3 regions of the Streptomyces sp. NPDC040410 genome follow, and region 2 is predicted to be linked to each of the others. Evidence: riboswitches for the same ligand, from Rfam matches in the RefSeq annotation. Region 2 holds a riboswitch; each other region holds the start of a gene.
What was found. Region 2 has a riboswitch for cyclic di-AMP ahead of ACZ562_RS34355 (M23 family metallopeptidase). Riboswitches for the same ligand answer to the same signal wherever they lie in the genome.
Positions count from the first base shown of each region.

Region 1: another riboswitch for cyclic di-AMP. It lies ahead of ACZ562_RS08810 (transglycosylase SLT domain-containing protein); the one in region 2 lies ahead of ACZ562_RS34355 (M23 family metallopeptidase).
Region 3: another riboswitch for cyclic di-AMP. It lies ahead of ACZ562_RS22645 (C40 family peptidase); the one in region 2 lies ahead of ACZ562_RS34355 (M23 family metallopeptidase).

Region 1 is NZ_JBVIVK010000003.1:310,304-316,073, reverse strand. Features, by position in the region: gene ACZ562_RS08820 (GNAT family N-acetyltransferase) at 1-68, opposite strand, end outside; gene ACZ562_RS08815 (HAD family hydrolase) at 537-1,352, shown strand; gene ACZ562_RS08810 (transglycosylase SLT domain-containing protein) at 1,388-1,870, opposite strand; cyclic di-AMP (ydaO/yuaA leader) riboswitch at 1,875-2,046, opposite strand; gene ACZ562_RS08805 (CocE/NonD family hydrolase) at 2,329-4,323, opposite strand; gene ACZ562_RS08800 (polyprenyl synthetase family protein) at 4,570-5,580, shown strand; gene ACZ562_RS08795 (CHRD domain-containing protein) at 5,723-5,770, shown strand, end outside.
Region 2 is NZ_JBVIVK010000028.1:46,244-52,013, reverse strand. Features, by position in the region: gene ACZ562_RS34365 (M16 family metallopeptidase) at 1-919, shown strand, start outside; gene ACZ562_RS34360 (M16 family metallopeptidase) at 916-2,304, shown strand; cyclic di-AMP (ydaO/yuaA leader) riboswitch at 2,496-2,658, shown strand; gene ACZ562_RS34355 (M23 family metallopeptidase) at 2,672-3,478, shown strand; gene ACZ562_RS34350 (GntR family transcriptional regulator) at 3,667-4,362, shown strand; gene ACZ562_RS34345 (HPr family phosphocarrier protein) at 4,510-4,791, opposite strand; gene ACZ562_RS34340 (bifunctional acetate--CoA ligase family protein/GNAT family N-acetyltransferase) at 4,968-5,770, shown strand, end outside.
Region 3 is NZ_JBVIVK010000011.1:182,369-188,138, reverse strand. Features, by position in the region: gene bioB (biotin synthase BioB) at 1-800, opposite strand, end outside; gene ACZ562_RS22665 (8-amino-7-oxononanoate synthase) at 949-2,076, shown strand; gene ACZ562_RS22660 (DUF397 domain-containing protein) at 2,117-2,353, opposite strand; gene ACZ562_RS22655 (helix-turn-helix domain-containing protein) at 2,363-3,223, opposite strand; gene ACZ562_RS22650 (ATP-binding protein) at 3,436-3,918, shown strand; gene ACZ562_RS22645 (C40 family peptidase) at 4,011-4,484, opposite strand; cyclic di-AMP (ydaO/yuaA leader) riboswitch at 4,488-4,630, opposite strand; gene ACZ562_RS22640 (hypothetical protein) at 5,048-5,356, opposite strand; gene ACZ562_RS22635 (ATP-dependent Clp protease proteolytic subunit) at 5,365-5,770, opposite strand, start outside.

The sequences.
Region 1 (5,770 bases), on a different contig from region 2:
CAGAGTTCCCTGTCCCCGGCACCGAGCTCCTCGGGCCTCAGCACACGAATGCGTCCACTGCTCAACATGACCCCCCGATCAAGTCCCCCCTGGACACCTCAGGACGGTACCGCCCGAGGTGGGGCCAGGGGTAGGTACCGGACCATCCTGTGTCCAATTGGTGCAGAGGCCGCTATTTCTTTTTGCTGTTTCTTTCCGCTTCTCCTTGCGGACCGTTCGCCCTTCGTCGCCGCATCGGCATGATCACCGGACCGCTCGACACCCCGGGCGACACCGGTCGCCCGGCGGGCCGTCACCCCCGCCCTGACGACCATGCGGCAGCCCTTCGACCGCATCAGGGCCGAAATGGTCCGTATGTCCTCGCCCGGATCGCCGACGAGGGCACGGCGGGTGTGATCCTGCCGACAGATCCGGTGGTACGAGGCGGGGCGCAGCCGCTCCAACTCCCGCAACCGGAACGGCCGTCACGGATGTGAAAGCAGTAGCCGTCCGGTTCGCGTCGAGTCGAGGGGGCTTTCCATCCGTATTCTCTGATCATGGCAGCACCCACCGCGTATTCACTGATCGCCACCGACCTGGACGGAACTCTGCTCCGCGGGGACGACACCCTCTCCGACCGGTCGGTCGCCGCGCTCCGGCGGGTGGTGGCGGCAGGCGCGCGGCACCTCGTGGTGACCGGCCGCCCGGCGCCCAGGGTGCGGCCGCTCCTCGACGACCTCGGGAGCAACGGGCTCGCGGTCTGCGGACAGGGCGCGCAGGTGTACGACGCCGGCGCGGACCGTCTGCTGTGGTCCGTCACCCTGGACCGGGAGCTGGCCGAGACCGCGCTCGGCAAGATAGAGGCCGAGGTGGGACAGGTGTACGCCGCGGTCGACCAGGACGGCGTCGACGGACTCACGCTCATCGAACCGGGCTACCTGATGCCGCACCCGACCCTCCCCGCGGTACGGGTCGGCCGGCGTGACGACCTGTGGTGCGAACCCATCAGCAAGGTGCTGCTGCGCCACCCCGAACTGAGCGACGACGAGTTGGCGGCGACGGCGCGATCGGTGGCCGGGTCGCTCGCGACGGTCACCATGTCCGGCCCCGGCACCGTCGAACTCCAGCCAAGCGGTGTCACCAAGGCCACCGGTCTCGCCCTGGCCGCCGAACACCTGGGCCTCGGCCCGGACCGGACCATCGCCTTCGGCGACATGCCCAACGACATCCCGATGTTCGACTGGGCCGCCTACGGCGTGGCGATGGCCAACGCCCACCCCGAACTCAAGGCCGTGGCCGACGAGATCACCCTGTCGAACGAGGACGACGGCATCGCCGTCGTCCTCGAGCGGCTCTTCCCCGGGCCCCGGTAGACGCCGACGCGGGGCCTAGTCGACGCCGACCGGGCCTAGTAGGCCCCGAAGACGTTGTCGATCGAGCCGTAGCGCGCGGCCGCGTAGTTGCAGGCGGCGGTGATGTTCGCGACCGGGTCGTACGAGTCCCAGGACGTGCCGGCGACGTGGTAGGCGCGGAAGGTCGGGTCGATGACCTGCAGCAGGCCCTTGGACGGCGTGCCCGCGGCCGCGTTGGAGTCCCAGAGGTTGATGGCGTAGGGGTTGCCCGAGGACTCGCGGATGATGTTGCGGTAGATGCCGTCGTACGTCCCCGGGATCCCGTGCTCCGCCATGACCTGGAGCGACGCCCGGATCCAGCCGTCGAGGTTGTTGGCGTACCCGAGCGAGGAGGCGGTGGTCACGGTGGGGGTGGCCGCGGACGCGGTGGTCGCGCCGATGAGCGGGAGCGCCAGAACGGCTATTCCGGTGCCGGCGACGGCGAGCTTGCGGGCGAGGCGGGCTGTTCTGGTGCGGCGGGGCTGACCGGCTGCGGACATGGCGAGTTCCTCTCCGGCGCCTGCGAGGTGAGCTGTCGGGTTCGGGCGGGAGCTGCCCGGCCGCGCCCTGACGGACGCGACTGCACCCCCAGCCGTCCCGGTACGCCTTTGTGGCGTCCGGTGCGGCGACTTACCTGGGTCCCCCGCTCCTGCCGTGCGCGAAGTGTGTTCGTCGATGAGTCTCGGGCCGGGCGGCGGCAGGATTCGGCGTCCACCCGACGGCCGGGAACGTATGCGAGAGCACATGTCCGGAACAAGTACCGGATTCACACCTCGCCCCTATTGACCTTGATCTGAGGTGTTTGGGGTGCTTGATCCTTTGCGGTCGCCAAGTATCAACTCGCCACGGTAAGAGGTGAGTCGTCTCCGGAGAGGGTGAAGTCGGCTCGCGTGGCGAAGTGAGGCAAGTCACGGGCTTCCGCAAGAACGGCAAATCGGGCAATGAGCCCAACTCATTGTCAACCAGACGTTCGTGGGATCCGCTTCTCCCAGGTCCGGTGGAAGACCACCTCGCCGCCGTCCGTGCAGACCACCTCGTCGGACGTGACGAAGTCCGCCCCGTCGCACCTGATCTCCGAACGCGTGCGGACCGTCGTGTCCCACGCCGTCTCGGGACGGTGCAGCCGGATCGACCAGTCCGAGCGGGTGCGGGCAGAGAGGGGGTCCCGCTCGTTGATCGTGTACGTCTCCAGCGCCTCCTCCGTGCTCTCCAGCCCGTCGGGGTACATACGGGTGCCGTCGCGGCACGGGTCGACCTCGACCCGCCACTCGCCCTTGGCCACATCACGCACCACGAGCCGCTGCGGGCGCGGTTCGTCCAGTGTGGCGGGGGAGTTGACGCCGAGCGGTGCTGACTGCTCCGGCTCCTCGAACGTGACCGTCCCGCCCGACTCACGGCCTCGGACCGGCAGTTCGAGGAAGCTGCCCACAGGGTCCAGGGTGAAGCCCGCCGCCGAGTCCGGCCGGGGCCAGATCCACGGCCAGTACGCGGAGGAGACGGCGAGCCGGATGCGGTGGCCGGCCGGGAAGGCGTGGCCGACGCCGTTCAGCTCGAAGGCGACCTCCTCGGTGGCACCCGGCGTCCACGGCACCGCCCGCTCCGGGCCCCGCCGCGCCGACAGGTTCAGCACACCCCGGGTGACCAGGGTGGAGGCACCGTCGGGAGCCACGTCGCACACCCGGGCGATCACCTGCCCGCCCGGCACCTCGGAGGTCAGCCGCAGCCGCACCCCCGGCCGCCCCAGCACCCAGGTCTCCTCGCCCACCTCGAACTCGAAGCACACCGACCGTGCGTCCTCCTCCCGCTGGTCGGGCGGCAGGTCGGCGTCGTCGCCCATGGGTACGACACGGCCGGCGTCGAGGCCGGTGTGCTGCGGGGAGCGGACGAGCAGCGGGCTGCCCCGGAGGACGTGCGTGACGGTCTTGACGTGGGGGGAGGGCCAGGCCTGCTCGCCGACCCAGCGGCCCGGCAGCGTCTCGTACCCGGTCGCCGGGGGGTGAGAGTCGCTGACGTACGCACGCAGCAGCGGCTCGGCCATGGCTCCGGTGTCGGCCCCTTTCAGCCAGTGGTCCCACCAGCGCAGGGTCTCCTGGAGGAAGCCGATCGCCGGGCCCGGCGGCAGGCCGCGGTCGGGGTACTGGTGCGGCCAGGGGCCGATCAGGCCGCGGACGCGGTCGGGCGGGAGGTGTTCGACGAGCCCGAGCACCGTGTCGCGGTAGGGGTCGTGCCAGCCGCCCACCGCCAGGACGGCGGCCCGGATCGCCCCGTAGTCCTCGCGGACGCTGTCCCGGCGCCAGTAGTCGTCCCGGGTCTGGTGGTCCAGCCAGGTGTGGAGGAACGGCTCCACGGATTCCAGGCGCCCGAGCCACAGGTCCCGCCAGGCCTCGCCGGCGTACAGCGGGTCGGGCGGCCTGCACACGCGGGAGAGCATCCCGGCCGCCCGGGCGTGCATGCCGGCCGCGAGGACGGAACCTCCCATGTAGTGCACGTCGTTGTCATAGCGGTCGTCCGTGGAGCAGACCGCGACGACCGCCTTGAGCGGCTCGGGCGCGAGGGCCGCGATCCGGAGGGAGTCGAAGGCGCCCCGGGACACGCCGAACAAGCCCACCTTGCCGTCGCACCACGGCTGCGCGGCGAGCCAGTTCACCACCTCGACACCGTCGGAGAACTCCGTGCCCGTGTACCCGTCCGCGGGCACGCCCTCGCTGTTGCCGTGCCCGCGGGCGTCGACGCGGACGCAGGCGTAGCCGTGCCCGGCGTACCAGGGGTGGCGCTGCCGGTCGCGGGGCGCGGTCCGGTCGGTCAGCCGGCCCGGGAGGTACTCGAGAAGCGCCGGCACGGGCTCGCCCGTCAGGGGGCGCCACACCCGCGCGTGGAGCCCGGGCCCGTCCGGGAGCGGGATGCGCAGGTCCTCATGGGCCGTCTCGTAAGGGAAGGACGTACGGATGTGCACCACGTTCCACTACTTCCATGCAAATCTACAGAAGTCCGTCTATATCAGGTGATCGAAAACATACCCGTCGTGATGTGGTACCGCCTGGCCTGACAGGGGTACTCCCGGTCGGGCGAAGTCGGAACTGCGGGAGGTGGGCGCTCGTGGTGATCGAAACGTGACCGGATACGCTGACTTGAGTGATGGCAGCGACCTATCGACAAACCGTGTAATCGCCAGTAGACACCAGCAGACAGGAGACCCCTCGTGACCGTCGTCGGGCCGTTCGGGCTGAGCGTGCGGGACCAGGCTCTGGAAGCCGATGTCCAGGCCGGATTGGCGGCCGTCGAGGAGGGTTTGTTCGAGGCCACCAAGAGCGAGGTCCCCTTCATCACTGAGGCCGCCCAGCACCTCGTGCGGGCGGGCGGGAAGCGGTTCCGGCCGCTGCTCGTGATGCTCGCCGCCCAGTTCGGGGACCCGTACGCGCCGGGGATCGTGCCCTCGGCGGTCGTCGTCGAGCTGACCCACCTGGCGACGCTGTACCACGACGACGTGATGGACGAGGCGGAGGTCCGGCGCGGGGTGGCCAGCGCGAACACCCGCTGGGGCAACTCGGTCGCGGTCCTGACGGGTGACTTCCTGTTCGCCCGTGCCTCGCACATCCTGGCCGACCTCGGGCCGGAGGCGGTCCGTGTCCAGGCCGAGGCGTTCGAGCGCCTGGTGACCGGGCAGATCCTGGAGACGGCCGGGCCGACGGACGGACGTGACCCGGTCGACCACTACCTCGACGTGCTCGGCGGCAAGACGGGCTCGCTGGTCGCGGTGTCGTGCCGATTCGGCGCGATGATGTCGGGCGCCGACGAGACGGTCGTGGACGTGCTGACGCAGTTCGGCGAGAGGCTCGGTGTCGCCTTCCAGCTCGCGGACGACGTCCTGGACATCGCGTCCGACTCCCGCGAATCAGGCAAGACCCCGGGCACGGACCTGCGTGAGGGCGTCCCGACGCTGCCGGTACTGCGCCTGCGCGAGCGCGCGGCCCGGCTGGGCCTGGCCGAGGACATCGCCCTGTGCGAGCTGCTCGACTCCGACCTGTCCGACGAAGCCCGGCACGCCGAGGCGCTGGCCGGCCTGCGATCCCATCCGGCGCTGGAGCAGGCCCGCAGGGACACCGTGCGGTACGCGCAGGAGGCCCGGTCGGCCCTGGCCCCGCTGCGGGAGTGCGACGCGAAGGCGGCACTCCTGGAGCTGTGCGACGCGGTGGTGCACCGGGCCGGCTAGTCGCGGCCTCGAGTGAATCAACCTGTGTGGCGCACGTCACATATCTGGACTGAGTCCAATCTGAGATCGCTTCCGTATGCATGCCCAGAAGCTGACGCAGGGGGCGTCAGCTGCCATACGGGGAGCTAAAAGCATCATGGGCATGAACACGACGTCTTCGAAGCGCCGTAAGAGCCTCGTGGCCGCCGCC
Region 2 (5,770 bases):
ATACGACAACGTTCCGTACGGCACGGCGTTCGAGAAGCTGACCGCCCTCGCCTACCCGGCGGGCCACCCCTACCACCACACCCCGATCGGCTCGATGGCCGACCTGGACGCGGCGACCCTGGAGGACGCGCGCGCGTTCTTCCGTACGTACTACGCGCCCAACAACGCCGTCCTGTCGGTCGTCGGCGACATCGATCCCGAGCAGACCCTCGCCTGGATCGAGAAGTACTTCGGCTCCATCCCCTCCCACGACGGCAAGTCCGCCCCGCGCGACGGGGCGCTGCCCGAGATCATCGGCGAACAGCTGCGCGAGGTCGTCGAGGAGGAGGTCCCGGCCCGCGCCCTGATGGCCGCCTACCGGCTGCCGAACGACGGCACGCGCGCGTGCGACGCGGCCGACCTGGCGCTCACCGTCCTCGGCGGCGGCGAGTCCTCCCGCCTCTACAACCGGCTCGTACGACGCGACCGTACGGCCGTCGCGGCCGGCTTCGGCCTGCTGCGGCTGGCGGGCGCGCCGTCCCTGGGGTGGCTGGACGTGAAGACCTCCGGCGACGTCGAGGTGCCGGTCATCGAGGCCGCCATCGACGAGGAGCTCGCCCGGTTCGCCGCGGAGGGCCCCACGGCCGAGGAAATGGAGCGCGCCCAGGCCCAGTTGGAGCGCGAGTGGCTGGACCGCCTCGGCACGGTCGCGGGCCGCGCCGACGAACTGTGCCGCTACGCCGTCCTGTTCGGTGACCCGCAGCTCGCCCTCACCGCCGTCCAGCGTGTGCTCGACGTGACGGCCGAGGAGGTCCAGGAGGTCGCCCAGGCCCGCTTGCGCCCCGACAACCGAGCCGTCCTGGTCTACGAGCCCGTCGAGGGCACTGAGAGCACCGACAACACCGCCGACGAGGACGAGAACGAGGAGGCGGCCAAGTGACCGAGCTCGCCACGATGCATTTCCACCCCCAGCCCCAGGCCGGCGAGGCCAGGCCGTGGGCGTTTCCGGCCCCCGAGCGCGGGACGCTCGGCAACGGTCTGACGGTCCTGCGCTGCCACCGCCCCGGCCAGCAGGTAGTCGCCGTCGAGGTACTCCTGGACGCTCCCCTGGACGCCGAGCCGGCCGGCCTCGACGGCGTGGCCACGATCATGGCGCGGGCCTTCTCCGAGGGCACCGACAAGCACTCCGCGGAGGAGTTCGCCGCCGAGCTGGAGCGCTGCGGCGCCACCCTCGACGCGCACGCCGACCACCCCGGTGTCCGCCTGAGCCTGGAAGTGCCGGCCTCGCGCCTGCCCAAGGCGATGGGCCTGCTGGCCGACGCCCTCAGGGCGCCCGCCTTCGCCGACAGCGAGGTCGAGCGCCTCGTCCGCAACCGGCTCGACGAGATCCCGCACGAGCTGGCCAACCCGTCCCGCCGGGCCGCCAAGGAGCTCTCCAGGGAGCTGTTCCCGGCCACCGCGCGCATGTCGCGCCCGCGCCAGGGCACCGAGGACACGGTCGCCGCCATCGACTCCGCGGCCGTACGCGCCTTCTACGAGAAGCACGTCCGCCCGGCCACCGCCACCGCCGTGGTCGTCGGCGACCTCACCGGGATCGACCTCGACGCGCTGCTCGGCGACACCCTCGGCGCCTGGACCGGCTCCTCGGCCCAGCCGCGGCCGGTCGCGCCGGTCACCGCCGACGACACCGGCAGGGTCGTCATCGTGGACCGCCCCGGCGCGGTCCAGACGCAGCTGCTCATCGGCCGCGTCGGCCCCGACCGGCACGACCGCGTGTGGCCCGCGCAGGTGCTCGGCACATACTGCCTCGGCGGCACGCTCACCTCCCGCCTGGACCGCGTCCTGCGCGAGGAGAAGGGCTACACCTACGGCGTGCGGGCGTTCGGCCAGGTCCTGCGGTCCGCCCCGGACGGCACGGGCGCCGCCATGCTCGCCATCAGCGGCTCGGTCGACACCCCGAACACCGGCCCGGCGCTGCAGGACCTGTGGACGGTGCTGCGCACGCTCGCCGAAGGGGGCCTCACCGACGCCGAGCGCGACGTCGCCGTGCAGAACCTCGTCGGTGTGGCGCCGCTCAAGTACGAGACCGCCGCTGCCGTGGCGAGCACGCTGGCGGACCAGGTCGAGCAGCAGCTGCCCGACGACTACCAGGCGACGCTGTACCAGCAGCTCGCCGCGACCGGCACCGTCGAGGCCACCGTGGCGGCCGTGAGCGCCTTCCCGGTGGACCGTCTGGTGACGATCCTGGTCGGCGACGCGGCGCAGATCAAGGAGCCCGTCGAGGCCCTCGGCATCGGTGAAGTCACCGTCGTGTCGGCCGAGTAGAAGCACACGCGCACTGGGGCCCTGGTGACTGAAGCGTCATCAGGGCCCGCGTATGTCCGAATTGAGGGAGTGGTTGCCTGTCTGCCCTGTGGCGTGCGCTACAAAAGGCGTGATCCGTTTGGGGATTGAAAGACGCCGCGTCTAGCGTCGGTCCGGCTGTTCGTCAGGCAGTGCGCCGCGCCCGCGGCACCGGACAGTCATCGCCGAGTCCCCGTACGGCGCGAGCCAGGGGAGCCGGGGACCCACGCAGTCCCTGGGGTGAATCGGACGCCCGCGCGCACCGCGAGGGTGTCCGTAGGAGACCTTCCTGCTCCGAACCCGTCAGCTAACCCGGTAGGCGAGAAGGAAGGAAAGGACCAGCCACTACATGGCGTTCACCCGCGCCACCGGGAAGCACCGTCGTCCCAGCAGGATGCACCGCACCACCGCCCGTGTGGCGGGCGTCGCGGCCCTCACCACCACCGGCGCCATCGGCACTATCGCCGCCCCGGCGCTCGCCGCGGAGACCTCCGCCGAGCAGACCGGCCTCACCCCGGTCATCAAGATCGGCGACACGGTCGCCGAGCAGATCGACGCACAGGCCGACGCACAGCGGGAGGCCGCCCGGGAAGCCGCCTACAAGAAGGCGGCCGAGGAGGCAGCGCGCAGGAAGGCGGCGGAGGAGGCCGAGAAGGCGCGCGAGGAGGCGAAGGAGGCGCGCGAGGAGGCGAAGGAGGCGCGCGAGGTCAAGGAGCGTGCCGCGCGCGAGGCCGAGCGCGAGCGCCTCAACACCTTCGTCGCCCCGGTCTCCGGCTCCTACGTCTCGACCGGTTACAAGGCGGGCGGAGGCGTCTGGTCCTCCGGCAGCCACACCGGTGTCGACTTCCACGCCGCGAGCGGCACCTCCGTGCACGCGGTCGGCTCCGGCACCGTCGTCGAGGCCGGCTGGGGCGGCTCCTACGGGAACAACATCGTGATCAAGATGAACGACGGCACGTACACCCAGTACGGCCATCTGTCGTCCATCGGTGTCTCGGTGGGCCAGAAGGTCACCCCGGGCCAGCAGATAGGCCTCTCCGGCGCAACCGGCAACGTCACCGGAGCGCACCTGCACTTCGAGGCCCGTACGACCGCGGAGTACGGCTCGGACATCGACCCCGTCGCCTACCTCCGATCGCACGGTGTGAAGATCTGACGACCCACGGCACGGCATCCCGAAGCCCCGGCTCACCGAGCCGGGGCTTTCGGCGTTTCGGGGGCCGCGTTGTCCAAAAAATAGGCCTGGATTCAGGCCCGCCGTCGGATATTCCGGCTCGTTGCAATAGAGTCATTGAACACACGTCAATCATCGACGTTTCACGGGGATTAAGGCGGAGGTCGGTCATGCGTATTCCGGCGCACTCGGTATGCACCGCGATCCGGGACGACATCGTCGCCGGTGTCTACGAGCGCGGCAGCCGGCTCACCGAGGAACTGCTCGCCCGCCGCTACGGCGTCTCCCGCGTCCCCGTCCGCGAAGCCCTGCGCACGCTGGAGGCCGAGGGCTTCGTGGTGACCCGGCGGCACGCCGGCGCGTGCGTCGCGGAGCCGACCGAGCAGGAGGGTGCCGACCTCCTGGAGATGCGCATGCTTCTGGAACCGCTCGGAGCCTCGCGCGCCGCCCAGCGGCGCACCGAGGCACATCTCAAGGTGTTGCGCGGCCTCGTGAGGCTGGGCCAGGAGCGCGCCAAGAGGGGCAACAGCGAGGATCTGCGCTCCCTGGGGGGCTGGTTCCACGAGACGCTCGCCCAGGCGTCCGGCAGCCCCGCGCTGTCCTCGATGCTGACCCAGCTGCGCCACAAGATCGCCTGGATGTACACGGTGGAGGCGCCCGCCAGCCCGGTGGAGTCCTGGGTGGAGCACGGCGCGATCGTGGATGCGGTGGCGCGCGGCGACAGTGAGCGCGCGCGGTCGGTCACGACGCTGCACACGGAGCGCTCGACGGCCGCGCACCGGTTGCGCTTCAACGGGGGAGGGGACCGGACCGACCGTGTGAGGAACTCGCAACATCCCGTAAACATGTCGGGCCTGCGGCATTAACACGGGCGCCGTATACAAAGAGGTGGGTAATTCGAGGGGGATTATTTTTGCTGCCCGTGAGAGGGAAATGCGAAGGGCTCGCCCGGTAATTCGGACGAGCCCTTCTGTGAATCGGCGACGGCCGCGGCCATCAATTGCGTGGGGTGCTCAGACGGTCTCGGGGAGTTCCTCGAGGCCCTCGGAGACCAGCTTCGCGAGGCGGTCGAGCGCGACGTCCGCACCCTCGGCGTCGGAGGCGAGGACGATCTCCTCGCCGCCCTGGGCGCCCAGGCCCAGAACGGCCAGCATGGAGGCCGCGTTGACGGGGTTGCCGTCGGCCTTGGCGATCGTCACCGGGATACCTGCGGCCGTGGCGGCCCGGACGAAGATGGAAGCGGGGCGGGCGTGGAGGCCCTCGGCCCAGCCGACGTTGACGCGGCGCTCAGCCATGTGATGCTGCCCTTCACTGTCTCAGGGTTGTCTAGACCAGTTTCCCACATCGTGAAGCATGCCGGAGCGGGCCCTCGTCCCGCCCCGGGTGGCGTCGGACCGCGGCCTCGGTCCGGCATCCGTTCTCCACAGACTGCCTCGCCCCGTTGTCGTACGCGAGCCGTACTCTGGGGCCCATGCAGACCCCGTCGGACAGGCACGAGTACCCGGCCCACTGGGAGGCCGACGTGGTGCTGCGCGACGGCGGCACCACACACATCCGCCCGATCACCGTCGATGACGCAGACCGCCTGGTCAGCTTCTATGAGCAGGTCTCGGACGAATCGAAGTACTACCGCTTCTTCGCGCCCTACCCTCGTCTGTCCGCCAAGGACGTCCACCGCTTCACGCACCACGACTTCGTGGACCGGGTGGGACTCGCGGCCACGATCGGCGGCGATTTCATCGCCACCGTACGCTATGACCGTATTGGTGCCGGCGGCATGCCCGCCTCCGCGCCCGCGGACGAGGCCGAGGTCGCCTTCCTCGTGCAGGACGCCCACCAGGGCCGCGGGGTCGCCTCGGCCCTCCTCGAACACATCGCCGCCGTCGCGCGCGAGCGCGACATCCGCCGCTTCGCCGCCGAGGTGCTGCCCGCCAACACCAAGATGATCAAGGTCTTCACGGACGCCGGGTACACGCAGAAGCGCAGCTTCGAGGACGGCGTCGTACGCCTGGAGTTCGACCTCGAACCCACCGACCGCTCGCTCGCCGTGCAGCGCGCGCGGGAACAGCGCGCCGAGGCGCGGTCGGTACGGCGGCTGCTGGCGCCCGGCTCCGTCGCCGTCATCGGGGCCGGCCGCGCCCCCGGCGGCGTGGGCCGCAGCGTCCTCGGCAACATCCGGGACGCCGGGTTCACCGGCAGCCTGTACGCCGTGAACAAGGCCTTCCCCGAGGAACAGAAGGTGCTCGACGGGGTCCCCGCGTACCGCTCGGTGGG
Region 3 (5,770 bases), on a different contig from region 2:
GGGCAGACGAACCGGACCATCGCGAGGATCCTGAGGCACCGCTGCGGGGTGAGGTTCCACTCCTTGGCGAGCGGGGTGCCCTCGAAGGGGATCAGGAAGTTGACGGGAACCGAGTCCGGGTCCAGCTCGCGGAGCGAGAAGACGACGTCGACCAGGTCCTCGTCGCTCTCGCCCATGCCGGCGATCAGGCCGGAGCAGGCGGACAGGCCGGCCGCGTGGGCCTTCCGAACGGTGTCGACGCGGTCGGCGTAGGTGTGCGTGGTCGTGATGTCCCCGTACGTCCCCTCGGACGTGTTGAGGTTGTGGTTGTACGCGTCGGCGCCCGCCTCACGCAGCCGCTCGGCCTGGCCGTCGGTGAGCAGGCCCAGACAGGCGCACACCTCGACGCCCTCGTTCTGGTCCTTGATCGCCTTGATGGTGTCCGAGACCCGGTCCACGTCACGGTCCGTCGGCCCGCGGCCGCTGGCCACCAGACATACCCGCTTGGCGCCGCCCGCCAGCCCGGCCGCGGCGGCCTCGGACGCCTCGTCCGGCTTGAGCCAGGTGTACTTCAGAATGCCGGCGGTGGAGCCGAGCCGCTGGGAGCAGTAGGAGCAGTCCTCGGGGCACAGGCCGGACTTCAGGTTGACGAGGTAGTTGAGTTTCACGCGTCGGCCGAACCAGTGGCGGCGTACCTTTCCGGCCGCGGCCACCACGTCGAGCAGATCGTCGTCGGAGGTGGCGAGGACGGCAAGAGCCTCCTCGCGGGTCGGCACCTCGCGCCGAAGCCCCTTGTCCACCAGTGTGTTCAGCAGGTCCATGAGAGCCGATCCTGTCTTAAAGGACCGCCCGCGGCCAAGGAGAGACCGGACAAACAGAGCCCGTCAGCCGTGTGGGTATTGCCACACCGTCGGTCGCAAAACGTACCGCTAGGGTCTGTTCACTGCCTACAAAAGCCCCGGAGGACCCATGGCGTTCGGCTGGATCGACGAGCAGGCGCGAGCGCGCCGCCGCGCCGGACTCGTACGGACCCTGCGCCCCCGCCCCGCCGACTCGCCCCTGCTCGACCTCGCGAGCAACGACTACCTGGGCCTGGCCCGGCATCCCGAGGTCACCGAGGGCGCGGCGCGTGCCGCGCGCACCTGGGGCGGCGGCGCGACCGGCTCCCGGCTCGTCACCGGCACCACGGATCTTCACACCGAGCTGGAACGCGAGCTGGCCGCCTTCTGCGGTTTCGAGGCGGCCCTGGTCCTCTCCTCCGGGTACGCGGCCAACCTCGCAGCGGTCACGGCGCTCGCCCCGCACGGCTCGCTGATCGTCTCCGACGCGGGAAACCACGCCTCGCTGATCGACGGCTGCCGGCTGGCCCGGGGCACGACACAGGTCGTCGCGCACGCCGAACCCGACGCCGTGCGCAAGGCACTCCGGACGCAGGACGGGCCGGCCGTCGTGGTGTCCGACACGGTCTTCTCCGTCGACGGCGACGCCGCCCCGCTGTCCGCGCTCGCCGAGGCGTGCCGGGAGCACGGAGCGGGGCTGGTCGTGGACGACGCCCACGGCCTCGGCGTGCTCGGCGACGGCGGCCGCGGCGCCCCGCACGCGGCGGGGCTCGCGGGCGCCGACGACGTCGTCGTGACGGTCACGCTGTCCAAGTCGCTCGGCAGCCAGGGCGGAGCCGTGCTGGGCCCCGCCCGGGTGATCGACCACCTGGTCAACGCGGCCCGGACGTTCATCTTCGACACGGGCCTCGCCCCCGCGGCGGCGGGCGCGGCCCTGGCGGCCCTGGGGCTGCTGCGCCGCGAGCCGGAGCGGGCGGAGCGGGCGCGCGCGGTGGCGGGCGAGCTGCACGCACGCCTGACCGCCGCGGGTCTGGAGGCGGTACGTCCGGACGCGGCAGTGGTCTCCGTGCGCGCGCCGTCCCCGGAGGGGGCCGTGCAGTGGGCGGCCGACTGCCGCGCGGCCGGGCTGGCCGTGGGTTGCTTCCGTCCTCCTTCCGTGCCCGACGGCATCTCACGGCTGAGGCTGACCGCCCGCGCGGACCTCTCCGAGGCGCAGATCGAACGCGCTGTACATGTGATCGGCGAAACGCGACCATGAGTCGGCGTGACACGGCCGCGCAGTGCGCGCTGTGGAACGATCAGAAGTGATCTGAAACGATCCCGGCCGTGAATCCCGCCCAGCTCCCGGGGGAGAAGAGCAGTGCGGGCCCGGCCGGGTCCTTGGAGTCGCGTACGGCGAGCAGTCCGGCTCCTGGGCCGGTCAGCGGGCGAGCCGTCTCGACGCAGTTGTTCGCTCCCGTGCTGTAGCTGCTGCGCAGCCATCGCACGTCGTGCAGAGCGGTGCTGGAAGGTACGTTCCGAGGCAGTGCTGACATGGTGCCTCCTTACGCGCCGGCACCTATCCCGGCGATGTAATCCAACGAGTCCTCGGGCGAAAGGGCGTGGATCCGAAGAGAGTTGAAGGCCTCGGTGTAGGCCTCCAGGTCTTCTTTCCGTTCGAGGTAGAGGCTACTCGTCAAGTGGTCGAGAACAACCACATTTAGATCAGAAGTGCGCGAAAATGAGAAGATAACGAAAGGCCCGGTCACGCCGATATGCGCCCCGGCCGCGAACGGCAGCACCTGCAGGCGCACTTGGGGCAGTCGTGCCGACTCCACCAGCCGCTCCAGCTGCCGCGCCATCACCCCGGGACCGCCGACCTCGCGGCGCAGCACCGCCTCGTCCAGGACCGCGCTCAGCCGCAGCGGCGGCTCGGCCCGCAGCACGTCCTGCCTGGCCAGTCGCACTTCCACCAGTGCGTCCAGCCGCTCGTCGTCCAGGCCGTCCACCGCGGCCCGGGTCACCGCCCGGGCGTACTCGGGTGTCTGCAGCAGCCCCGGGACGACAGAGGTCTCCAGCGTGCGCATCGCGCTGGCCTGTGACTCCAGGCTGATGAAGTCCCGGTAGGTCGGCGGCAGCACTCCGCGGTACGCGTGCCACCAGTGGTGCCGTCCGCCGCCGTCGTCGGAACTCGCCAAGGCCAGCAGCAACTCCCGCAGTTGGGGTTCCGCCACGCCGTAGGCGTCGAGAAGCAACCGCACGTCGGCCGGTTTCACCCCGCTGGCGCCGGTCTCGATCCGGCTCACCTTCGACTGGTGCCAGCCCACCAGACGGGCCGCCTCGCCACTGGTGAGTGCCGCGCCGGTGCGCAGCGCACGCAGTTCGGCACCAAGCTTCCGCCGGCGCACCGCGGGACCGTGCTGCATGCGCAACTCCTTACTCCTTCCGGGCCGCCCAAATACGCTCTTCCGTCGGAGAGTTCACCGCTTTGAGCGACAGATATATGCAGATCTTGGTGGATCGCCATCCTGACCGGCGCGGTAATGGCAGTCTGGCGACGAAGCACCAGTCCGGGACCGTACTCGAACCATCCGCTCCGTGTCGGACTGCGGTCCCGTGGGAAAGGGACGACGTCGTCATGGCAGACCATCTGGAATCATCCGTCACTCTGCCGAGCGATCCCGCCTCGGTCTCCGCGGCCCGTACCTACGTGGTGGGCACCCTGGCGGAGTGGGGACTGCCGAAGGACGTGGAACTGGCCGACACCATCCGGCTCATCGTCTCCGAACTCGCCACCAACGCCGTACAGCACACCTTGGGCCAGTCACCCACCTTCACGGTGGACATCGCGCTCGACCGCGACGAACAACTGCGCATCGGCGTGACCGACAGTCATCCGCGCTTCCCCAAACGCCTGCCGGCCGCCGTCCAGCAGGACAACGGCCGTGGCATGGTGATCATTCGCTGGCTGGCCGCGGAGTGCGGCGGCAGGCTGAGAGTGCGGCCGACCCGTGAGGGCGGCAAGACGGTCTCCATCGAACTGCCGTGGTCCCTGCCGGCCGAGCCGGTGACGGCAGCGGGACAGCAGCCGGTGACAGCAGCCGGGCAGCAGGAGCCGTAGGGGCTGTCCGGCATGATCCGCCTGAGGGCCTGAGGGCCTGAGGGCCCGGGGAGGCGGCGGCTTGTCAGGTGACCGCCGCCTCCCCGGGGGAGTCAGCTGACCCGGCCGTACCAGACGCTCCTCGTCCAGATCTTCTGCAGCTTCACCACGTCCCCGGTCTTCGGGGCGTGCCAGATCTTCCCCTTCCCGGCGTAGATGCCCACGTGGTAGACGCTGGAGCCCGAGTGGAAGAACACAAGGTCTCCGGCCTTGCGGCTCTTGGCCGAGATGTGGCGGGTCTTGTTGTACTGCTGGGCCGCCGTACGGGGCAGTGTCTTGCCCGCCTTCTTGAACGAGTACAGCGTGAGCCCGGAGCAGTCGAACCGGCGCGGACCGGTGGCGCCCCACTTGTAGGGGGAGCCCTTCTTGGAGGCCGCCACCTGAAGTGCCTTCGTCGCCGTCGTGGCTGCCGCGGCGTCGGTGGCGACACCGGGGACCACGATCGAGCCGCCCACCGCGGCGATGGTCAGTGCCGAGGCCGTGGAGGCCCGGGCCATGAGCGACGGGACACGATTGAGCGCAGTCATGCGCAACCCTTCGTCAGCCGCCTGTGAAGGATGACCTGTCGGATTCGGGCTGGCGAAGTTGCCCGGCCGCGGCTGCGGCTTCACCCCAAGGGCTGCTCGGACCGGCATCTCCCATTCGGAGACGACCGTCCCGGCGACCCGTCGTGATTGGGTCCTCCACTCCTGCCGATCCACTCCTGTCGACCGGTCATCCGGGCGGCGGCAGGACTCGGCGTCCGCCCGGACCGCCCCGCCGCTGCGGCGGGGGCTTGTCGTCAGACAGGGATCTTGACTCACAGATGGCCTGAAAGCCCAACGGAACCGGGGGTTTGTGTTGTTACTCACCACTCACCCGTTCGGGTGGACACCCCCGTGTTCGAAGGGGCGTTGAGGGGGTCGCGCACCCCCGGACCAGCAATGGAATGTTCCGTTCCGCCTCTGGGCTACGCGCGTTGTGCAACTTGGGCGGTCCTGAAAAAGGAGGGGCGTCTACTCCAATCAGCGGTACGTCATTTGGTCCGTTTCAACCCGGTTCCGGACGCTCCGCCGCTGTGGCGGATCGCCCGGGATCGGATGCGCATGCCTCAACTGTCGGAGCGCGCGGGCACGGTGACCCGGGCCGTGCGGCGCTCCCCGTCCAGCACGCGCAGCGCGCGCGCCAGCGTGGGGGCGTGCAGTTCGGTCTCGCCCCGCCGGTGCATCAGGTCCAGCGCGTCGCGCAGTTCGGCCGCCTTGGTGACCAGCGCCTGGGCTGCGCGCAGTCCGCGGTACGTGTCCCCGTGATGCGCGGGGTTGATGCGGCCCAGCAGGTCGACCACGTCGAGGTAGCGGTCGATCAACTCGCCCTCGGCGCGGGTCAGGGCGGGCAGGGGCGGCAGCTCCGGCGGCAGCATCGGGCGGCTCACCTCGCGCCGGGGGCGGTGCGGGAGGCCTTGCGGCCGGGGATGATCCGGTCCACCAGGCCGTACTCCAGCGCCTGTTGCGCGTCCATGATCATGTCCCGCTCGATGTCCGCGCTCACTTGCTCCGGGTGGCGGCCCGTGTGCCGTACGAGCATCTCCTCGAGGCGGCCGCGGACGCGGGCCAACTCGTCGGCCCGGACGGCGAGATCAATGGCCTGTCCCTCCACGGGCTCGGGCAGTGCCGGCTGGTGGATCACCACCCGCGCACCCGGGAGCGCGAACCGCTTGCCCGGAGTCCCGGCGGCCAGCAGCACCGCGGCGGACGAGCCGGCCTGGCCCAGGCAGACCGTCTCCACGTCGCAGGCGACGAACCGCATCGTGTCGTAGATCGCCGACATCGCGCTG